3 regions of the Rhizobium sp. SG741 genome follow, and region 3 is predicted to be linked to each of the others. Evidence: predicted binding sites of a transcription regulator. Region 3 holds the regulator's gene; each other region holds the start of a gene.
The links. The regulator LexA, encoded in region 3, represses DNA repair genes until DNA is damaged. The targets are predictions, from matches to a motif close to TGTTCNNNNTGTGTTCNG.
Positions count from the first base shown of each region.

Region 1 (3,274 bases), on a different contig from region 3:
GCGAGATTTCAACGCTCGCCGGTTTGATCGGAAGCCAGCATGCCATTGTGACGCGCATGTCCGGCTCCGGGGCGACATGCTTCGGCATCTTCGATACCATCGAGCAGGCAGAGGCTGCGGCTGCCTTGCTTCACAGACAGAAGCCGGACTGGTATTTCCAGGCGACCGAGACGATTGCGGGAGAGGCATGATGGCAGGCCCAGGCACCGAAAGATCCTTCATTCCCGTCGGCATCGCCGTGCTGACCGTCTCCGATACGCGCACGCTGGCCGACGACAAGTCTGGCGATACGCTGGTCGCACGCATTGCCGAAGCCGGTCACAGGCTTGTCGGCCGCGCCATCGTTCCCGATGACAAGGAGCGCATTCGCGCCCAGGTGGAAGCCTGGACACTTGATGATGCGGTCGACGTCGTGATCACCACCGGCGGCACCGGCTTTACCGGCCGCGACGTCACGCCCGAGGCGCTGGAACCCTTGTTCGAAAAGCGGATGGACGGTTTTTCCGAGGTCTTCCATCGCATTTCCTACGACAAGATCGGCACGGCGACGATACAGTCGCGGGCAACCGGCGGCGTCGCCAATGCCACTTTCATCTTCGTGCTGCCGGGCTCTCCCGGCGCCTGCAAGGACGCCTGGGACGGCATATTGAAGGCGCAGCTCGACTACCGGCACATGCCTTGCAATTTCGTGGAGATCATGCCCCGCCTCGACGAGCATCTGAAGCGCGGCGGCGGTTCCAAATAGATCCTGCGTGTCCGCAAGGCCTCGCAGCCCGCTATGCCTTTGGCCCCGGCAGGGCAGGAATTGATTCCCAAGTATCACCGCTGAGAATGATGCAGCTCCGTCCGGAGACGTCGCTGATCATCAGCGTCCAGTTGCCGCTTTCGGCAGCGTAGATTTCAACGATGGTGTTGGGATCGAGCTTGCCGGCAGCCGACAGCTTTTCGGAAAGATGGTCGCCAAGGAACGCGATGATATCAACGCGCTTGGCGCAAGCCAGTGTCGCTTGGGAGGCGGCAACGCCGGGATAGAGAATTGCACTTGCAACGAAGGCCGTTGCCATAAGGCGGTAGAGCATCGTGCGTTTCATAACGCACCTCCTTTCGCCGAAATCTCGGCGGAAAAGGAGAGTTCCGCTGACCAGTTCCGCCGCATACCGGCATCTTCGTGGTCGGCCGCCCGACGCGATACGCGAAAGGTGCCGCCACAACAAAATTATGACAGCTATTCCCAGGTTTACAAATGGAATCTGGGACGATGAAAGCTCTATCGCGCCGCCCGCGCGACCCAGGATGGAATGAGCTCGCTTGAAAGCCTGCGGCTTTTCTGACCTTTGGCGAATTCCGCCAGCCGCATGCCGGTTCTGGCGACGGCGATGGCCTGTGGCTTGGAAAGCAGCAATCCCAGCTCCAGGGGCGGTGTGCCGCGGCCGATGCGCTGCAGGAAAGGCCGGCGATAACCACGCGATGCGGTAAAGCGTGCAGGCACCTTGTTCAATGAAACATATTCGGCGATCTCGTCGATCCAGCCGGCCTGCGGGCGCGCGCCGGGCTCGACCAGCAGCAGCCATTCGCCGCGCGCCGTGCGCAATATGTCCTTTATATCCCACTGCGAATAGAACCGGCAGCCGGCGGCATCCGCCACCCGTGAGGTGCCGTCCCGCGAGCCGTGATCGAGCACGACGACATCGCAAACCAGGCCCTCGATAGCGCCCGCCACCAATGCCGCCAATGTCTGCGCCAGCTCAGGTTCCTGATCCTGACATTCGATGATTACCGTCAACATTGCCCATTTATAGAGCGGCGCACAATTTATTGCCAGCGCATAACCCCTCAAACCCGAAGGTTTAGCGGGAGGGCTTATACACAGCCTCAAAGGTCGCGGCGGAGTGCAATTTCGTATTTTGTTCTTGCATTGTTCTCATTTGTCGGATAGGAATTTAATCATCTTAGACGCGGCGTGCGGCGCCACGAACCGCCCTGGAGCTACCGATGAACGAGCAGTCCCTTGCAGGGCAGGCCGCATTCGCGCCTGCCAATACGCCAGACATTGCCAACGCCTTGATCGCCGACGCCGGCCTCAGGGTCGACGTCGAGCGCCGGCGCGGACGCGGCGCCGGGCTGAACCCGAGCGGCCGGTTCGAAGCTCGGCAGCGCGAGACCTTCGATGACGGCTGGCAGACCCTGGAGGAGCTTCCGCCCTTCAAGACCGAGGTGCAGGTGGAGAAGCCGCGCACCGCGATCACGCGCAACGAATCGCCCGATATTCCCTTCGATCGTTCCATCAATCCCTATCGCGGCTGCGAGCACGGCTGCATCTACTGCTTCGCGCGGCCGACGCATGCCTATATGGGCCTGTCGCCGGGGCTGGATTTCGAAGCGAAGCTGTTTGCCAAGCCGGATGCGGCGAAGCTTCTGGAGCGGGAACTGGCAAAGCCCGGCTACAAGCCGCGCGTCATCGCCATCGGCACCAACACCGATCCCTATCAGCCGATAGAGAAGGAATGGCGGATCATGCGCCAGATCCTCGAAGTGCTGAACAGGGCGAACCATCCGGTCGCTATCGTCACCAAATCAGCGCTGGTCATGCGCGATATCGATATCCTCAAGGACATGGCCGCCAAGAACCTGGTGCGGGTGGGCCTGTCGGTGACGACGCTCGATCGGAAGCTGGCGCGCACCATGGAACCGCGCGCCGCGACGCCGCCGCGGCGACTGGAGGCGATCCAGGCCCTGAGCGAGGCCGGCATCCGCACCTCGATCATGGTGGCGCCGATCATTCCCGCCCTCAACGACCATGAGATCGAGCGCATCCTCGATGCCGGCAAGGCTGCCGGCGCGCTGGAGGCAAGCTATGTGATCCTGCGGCTGCCTCTGGAAGTGAGCCCGCTGTTTCGCGACTGGCTGCTGCAGCACTATCCGGATCGATACCGCCACGTCATGTCGCTGGTCCGCTCGATGCGCGGCGGCAAGGATTACGATGCCGATTTTGGCAAACGCATGAAGGGTGCCGGACCCTATGCCTGGCAGATCAGCCGTCGCTTCGAAATGGCAACGCGGCGGCTCGATCTCACACGCCGCAATATCGCGCTGCGCGACGACCTGTTCGTGCCGCCTGACGGCAGCGGCGTCCAGCTGTCGCTGCTCTGACCTTTCCTTGCGGGTTTTTCCCTGTGCCCGCTGGAAGAGAGCCCCCCAGGTTCGCCGCCCTGATCCACCGGGGGCTTGCAGGAGATCGGGTGGTGTGCGAGCTTTGCCGCATGCCACGCAGCAC
Region 1 covers NZ_JAAZQP010000007.1:63,284-66,557, reverse strand. The annotation lists gene FHT29_RS18760 (4-(cytidine 5'-diphospho)-2-C-methyl-D-erythritol kinase) at 1-191, shown strand, start outside; gene moaB (molybdenum cofactor biosynthesis protein B) at 191-745, shown strand; gene FHT29_RS18750 (hypothetical protein) at 777-1,091, opposite strand; gene FHT29_RS18745 (glycosyl transferase) at 1,268-1,786, opposite strand; gene FHT29_RS18740 (PA0069 family radical SAM protein) at 1,993-3,150, shown strand; gene FHT29_RS18735 (ribonuclease HII) at 3,261-3,274, shown strand, end outside.
Region 1: a site for LexA is predicted at 1,906-1,923, ahead of FHT29_RS18740 (PA0069 family radical SAM protein). Genes of this name have one in related genera too.

Region 2 (3,274 bases), on a different contig from region 3:
CGGTGCTGGCGGCAGTGGTGATTGCAGCCCTCACGCATGCGCTCGATCCCAGCCCGATCCTGCATCTGCGGCGGCTGCATCGCGATTTCTACGTCGCGATCGGCGCTGCTGCGGGTGTGCTGATTTTTGGTGTCCTCAACGGCATGCTGCTGGCAATCGCACTCTCGCTTGCCGCGATGATGCATCGACTGGCCTCGCCCTATGTCGCCCGACTGGGGCGCCTCGGCAGCAGTCACAACTTCGTCGATATCAGCCGGCACGGCGATGCGTCCGAGATGCCGGGCATTGTCATCTGGCGACCAGGCGAGACGCTGTTTTTCGGCAATGCCGACACGATCTTCGGCGAGATCCTGTCGCGCAGCCGCAGCGAGGCGGGATTGCGGGCCGTCGTTCTCAGCCTTGAAGAGAGCTTCGATCTGGACAGCACGGGGATGGATGCCTTGATGGAGTTCGATGGCGCCATGCGCCGCGCCGGCATCCGCGTGCAATTCGCTCGTGCGCATGATCGGGTGCGCGATCTCATGGCGGCAGCCGGCATAGCCGATCTTGAGAGCCGCTGCAGCTTCAGCGTCGAGGATGCGGTGGCGGCGGTGATGGCGGATGACAATCAGCCGAAGGTTTGAACGGGCTGTTCAGTCGCGCAAAGTCCAATAGCAAAGATGCTCGTGGATTGATTCACCCTGTAGGCTGTTGATGAGGACGAAGTCTTTGGCTGTCCAGGTCACAGGTTCTTCGAGCACAATGTCGGGAACTGAATGGCCCTGATAGAGCAGCGTCATATGCGGCTCGACGGGCTTTTCCTTGATGGGCGCAATGCCGGTAAGCCGCATGGCATCGACCAATTCCTGATAGATCGCCTTGAGTTCGGCGTTTCCATTCTCGTTCCATAGAACAAGCGGGCGATTATCGCCATTGCCGAAACTGACAGCCCGGTCGAAGACTACTGAACAGGACGGCTTCCTAACTTTAGAGGCGGCTTCCATCGCCGCAAACACCGTCTCTTCGGGCAAGTAGCGAAAAGAGCCGATAGTATAGAGCGTCACATGGAGGAGATTGGCTTTTCGCGGCTTCGCGAAAAACCGGTACCGTCGATGGAAATTGCCTGCAAGCTTGTGACTCTTTGCGGCGATCTCCGGATCGGGAAGGATTGCAAAATAGAGTTCGCTGATTGGCCTTTGATCGATTGGCGGTAGTGTCCGGCTGGACGAACCGCCGCTGAGATAGAGCGAGAGCTGGTCTTTGTTCTTCATGGGATTGCGTCAAAGCCACGCGGCTTTGCCTCCTCCTATTCTGGTGATCCGCACATCATAGGGACGCATGGCAGCTATATCAAGAACAAAAAGAGAACATACTTGATGAATCGGGGCGAGTAAACTGGCTGAAGGCGATCCGCCGAATCTCAATTTTAGAAATGCCATCGAATAAAATGCCCGCCTGATTTGTTCACTCTCCGCCAGGGGTATTTGTGCCGTCTTCAAAAGGAACGATCTCACATGTTGACGAAAGCCATCTTCTCGATCGCCTTGCTCGCTCTCGTCGGTCTCGGTGTTTCCTCTTGTTCCACCTCGGACCAGCATGGCTCCGGTGGCAACATGACGATGAATCCTCCTCCGGCCGGCGGCGGATACTGATACGCCAGGATGCGAGGTAGGATTGGGGCGCCGTCATCGCGGCGGCGCCGTTTTCCTCAACGGGCAAAATGTCGGCAATATCGGCCCTGCACAAGAATCGGGTTGAATTTCACGGCTCGTGGCACGATTTTCATGACAAGTGGAAACACGGAGCGTCCGTCATGAACGAGACAAGGCAAGACTATCTGATCTTCGAAACCGCCGGCGGTTTCTGCGGTATCGCCTGGAGCGATATCGGCGTCATACGCTTCCAATTGCCGACGAAGGATGCCGGGGCGACCGAACGCCTGCTTCGGCGTCGCCTGCCGAATGCGCATCCCGGCACGCCGACGCCTGAAGTCGCGGAGGTCGTCGCCAAGGTGAAACGGTATTTTGCGGGCGAAGAGATCGATTTTTCCGGCGTCGCCCTCGATCTCGGCGAACAGGATGCCTTTTTCAAGCAGATCTACGATGCCGCCCGGCAGGTCACCTGGGGCCATACCACTACCTATGGGACGCTGGCGAAACAGCTTGGCGTCGGGCCGGAAGCCGCCCGCGACGTCGGCCAGGCGATGGCAAAGAATCCGGTCGCGCTGATCATCCCCTGCCATCGCGTTCTGGCGGCAGGCGGCAAGATCGGCGGCTTTTCGGCGCCCGGCGGCTCCAACGCCAAGGCCCGGATGCTGGAGCTGGAAGGCGTCCAGCTCGCGCCGCCGAAACCTGTGCAGCAATCACTGGGGTTCTAGGCAGCGGCACTGGGAGGAGGGGGGCTTCCTCCCCAGGCTTTAGATACCTGGCGGGCGCGGGAAAACAGCAGCGTCTCCTTGTCGTTGAAGCGTACAGGCGTCGGATCGCTATATCCCGCCTCGCGAGGTCGCAAAGGCCCTGCCGAAGGTTCGCGAAAGGTTTCAAACACCTGGTTGCGACCATGTGACCGATGCCGAGAACTGGTCGCGCGCGCTAATTTCTTCGAGCAGCGCGCGACCGAATATGTGCTCTAACGCTTTGTTATTATCGTGCTTTGGAACTAATGACGCGCGAAACTGTTCATATATAACTTTGACGCGACGCTGACGTCGTCCCGGCCGGCTGGGTAAGCGGCGCTCTTGAGGAATAGCCCATCATGAAGATTTCGTCCGCATTTCGTTCAGTCGCAGTTGCCACCATTGCCGCCGCGGGAATTAGCTTTGCCAGCGCCGCGCATGCCGACAGCGGTACGATCCGTTTTGCCGTCTATAAGGCTGCCTTCTTCGTCGGTGGTTCCGGAGGCGAGGGCACGCTGACCTTCCATGGTCGCCGCTATCCCGTCTCGATTGGCGGTATCTCGGGCGGCCTCGCCTTCGGGGCCTCCAAGACCTATTTCCAAGGCACCGTTACCCATATTCGTCGCGCCCAGGATGTGTCGGGGATCTACGGTGCAGCGGGCGGCGGCGGCGCAGTCGGCAAAGGCGCCCAGATGATCGTCATGACCAATGACAAGGGCGCCCAACTCGAACTCACAGGCAGGCAGGTTGGCCTGCAGGTCAATGCCGATATCAGCGGTCTGAGCATCACGGTGAAGTAAGGGCGCCACACCGTTCATCATTCCTTGGATGGGCCCGATTTGCTGAATTTGGCGATTGGGCACTTCCGGGAAAGGTGCCCAGAGAGTGCCCTTCGCCGTC
Region 2 covers NZ_JAAZQP010000003.1:192,983-196,256, forward strand. The annotation lists gene FHT29_RS09355 (SulP family inorganic anion transporter) at 1-623, shown strand, start outside; gene FHT29_RS09360 (2'-5' RNA ligase family protein) at 633-1,250, opposite strand; gene FHT29_RS09365 (hypothetical protein) at 1,494-1,631, shown strand; gene FHT29_RS09370 (methylated-DNA--[protein]-cysteine S-methyltransferase) at 1,793-2,356, shown strand; gene FHT29_RS09375 (hypothetical protein) at 2,734-3,174, shown strand.
Region 2: a site for LexA is predicted at 1,332-1,349, ahead of FHT29_RS09360 (2'-5' RNA ligase family protein). Genes of this name have one in related genera too.

Region 3 (3,274 bases):
CGGACAAGGCGGATATCTGGCTTGCCGGCCTGCGCAACAGCATAGGCGACAGGATTAGAAGAACCTTGCCCGGCGACACCGGCGCTTTCGCGGCCTCACTTGTCACCGATGAGAGACGCGCGCTTTCGGACGAAACGACCGAAGCGCTGCGAATGGCCGGGCTCACGCATATCATTGCCATTTCCGGCCTCAACATGGCGCTTTCGGCCGGTATCTTCTATATCGGCCTGCGCTATCTGTTCAGCCTGTTTCCCGGCATGGCGCAGGCGTGGCCGACCAAGAAGATAGCCGCTTTCGGCGCGCTGGTAACCCTGACGGCTTACTATCTCATTTCCGGCTTTGGCGTGTCGGCCGAACGCGCCTTCATCATGATGGCGATCATGCTGGTTGCCGTGCTCTTCGACCGGCCGTCGATCAGTCTGCGCAACGTTGCGCTCTCGGCAATCGTCATTCTCAGCCTGTCGCCGTCGCAGGTGCTCGGACCGAGCTTTCAGATGTCCTACGCCGCGACGCTGGCGCTGGTATCCGGCTACACGCTTTGGAAACGGCGCCAGCATCGGGAAAATATTCTTTCGCGCTCCAGGCTCCTGAGCCCCCTGCTGTTCGTTACGCGCTTCTTCGGCGGCATATTGTCGACCTCCTTCATTGGCGGCGCGTCGACGGCGATCTTCTCGATCGAGCATTTTCACCGGTTGGCGACATACGGACTTGCAGCCAATCTCGCTGCGATGCCGATAGTCTCCTTCGTCGTCATGCCGTTTGGCATGGCGGCAATGTTGCTTATGCCATTTGGCCTCGACGGGCCCTTTTGGCAAATCACCGGCGAGGGACTGGAGTTGGTCATCGCTATCGCCAAAACGGTGGCGGGGTGGGGCGGCGATATTACCTTCGGCCGCCAGCCCGCCTGGCTTATGCCGACGTTCATCACAGGCTTTCTGCTCATGACGATGTTGCGAACGAGCGTGCGCCATGTGGGCCTGCTGTTGCTGCTTTCTTCCCTCGGCGTGGCAGCATTCGGCTCTGGCGTGCCCAAACCGGATCTCATGATTTCCGAGGATGGTGTTCTGGTTGCCTTGCGACAGGACGACATACTGGCAACAAATCGCGAAAGGCCGCAGGCTTTCATTTTCGAACAGTGGCAGAGGGCGCTGGTTGCGAGCGAGCATCAACCTCCGACTATCCTTCCTGTTAATAGCCGCCTTCCCCAGATCAGCAAGACGGATCATCGCCGGCGATTGAGCGTCGAAGAGCAGGGCGCAGTTCGCAAGGCAATGGATGAAGCACTCGACCAGGCCATGCAGGGCAGTTTTGCTTGCCAAAAGGGCGCATGGTGCGTCGCGATGCTTGAAAATGGCGCGATGCTGGTCACCATCGAGGACGCAGCTTACCTGTCGCCGGCCTGCGATACGGCCAATATCGTCGTCACTCCCGTACGACTACGCCTGGATCGCTGCCGCTCCGGCGCCATGCTTTTCACAGGCGCCACATTGCGGCAAACAGGGTCCATTGAGATGGACCTCAGCACCGACAAGCCAAATGTGGTTACTGCGTTCGAAAATCCACAGCGCCCATGGGCTCGGCACAGAACCTACGATTGGCGCACAGGCACATTCGGCGCGCCGATCGTCCGAGCATCACCGGTCAGTGATAACGGCGAATGAGGCCAACGAGCTTGCCTTGCACCTTGACGCGATCCGGCCCGAAGATGCGGGTCTCATAAGCGGGATTGGCTGCCTCGAGCGCGATGGAGGCCCCCTTGCGGCGGAAGCGCTTCAGCGTCGCTTCCTCGTCGTCGACGAGCGCGACGACGATATCGCCCGGATTGGCAGTCGTTGCATTGCGAATGATGACCGTATCGCCGTCAAAAATGCCGGCATCGATCATTGAATCGCCTCTTACTTCCAGCGCATAATGCTCGCCCGAGCCGAGCATGTCGGCAGGGACGGTTATGTCGTGGGTATTGTTTTGGATGGCCGAGATCGGAACGCCAGCGGCGATGCGGCCCATGACCGGTACCGAAACAGAGCTGTTCTGGTCGTCGTTCGCCACTTTTGGCGGAGCAGGCGGCGCAACTGGCTGGGGTTTGCCAAGGCTGCCTTCGATGACGCTCGGCGAAAAGCCGCGGCGCGGCTGCAGGCTTGGATTATAGGCATCCGGCAGCTTGATGACCTCAAGCGCTCTGGCCCTGTTCGGTAGCCGGCGGATGAACCCTCGTTCCTCCAAAGCCGTGATCAGACGGTGAATACCGGATTTGGATGCAAGATCCAGCGCGTCCTTCATCTCGTCGAAAGATGGTGGCACGCCGGACTCCTTCATCCGTTCGTGAATGAAGAGAAGCAGTTCCTGCTGCTTGCGCGTCAACATCGTCTTGGAACCCCAGAATCGAGAAAAGCGTGAAACAAATCCAGAACGGACACTATATGTTCCATATGTGTTCCGCAAGTACTTAAATTTCGGTAAAGCTTTGCACGGACAGTTAAATATTCGACATCACTGGGTGGACCCGATAAAAGTCTCATATGGTTATATCCGCGCTAACATATCGGAAAACATAAGGAAATGCTCTTTAGTGCTTCATTGGGCGCATGCAGCCTACCTTGAGTAGCTGACGCATGGATGAAAGCCATTTTCACGACATGCGATTCCGGTACCGATCAAAGAATCAGCCGCGTGATCTGGCGTCTTCGACAGGACATGCGGTCGTCTTGCGCCTCTATCGTCTTGCTTTCATCTTGAATTGGAGGATGGATGGGCGCAAACCTGCGGGCGCAGGAAAATAGGAGACATCATGACTTTGTCGCCGCATCCGCTGGATCATCTCGTATTGCCGACCGTCAATCTCGCTTTGGCGCGCGAGCGGCTCGGCAAGCTCGGTTTCACCGTCGCGCCCGACGCCCGGCATCCGTTCGGCACCGAGAATGCCTGCGTCTTCTTTGCGGACAAGACCTATCTTGAACCGCTGGCAGTGGCATCCCCTGAGCAATGTGAGGAGAGCGTCGGCGCGGGGAATGTCTTCGTTGCGCGCGATCAGGCCTATCGCTTCCGGCTCGGTGAAGACGGCTTTTCAGCCGTGGTGTTCGGCTCGGAGGATGCTGTCGCCGATGATGAGCGCTTTCGGGTAAGCGCCATCTCGGCGGGACGCATGCTGGATTTCTCGCGTCCCATGAAAATGCCGGATGGAACGGAGACCGTCGCCGGTTTTCGTCTCGCTTTCGCCGCCGATCTGCGTGCGCCGGATTTTCTGGCCTTCTGCTGCCAGCGCATCAATCCGCTG
Region 3 covers NZ_JAAZQP010000004.1:176,699-179,972, forward strand. The annotation lists gene FHT29_RS12365 (ComEC/Rec2 family competence protein) at 1-1,661, shown strand, start outside; gene lexA (transcriptional repressor LexA) at 1,642-2,364, opposite strand; gene FHT29_RS12375 (VOC family protein) at 2,789-3,274, shown strand, end outside.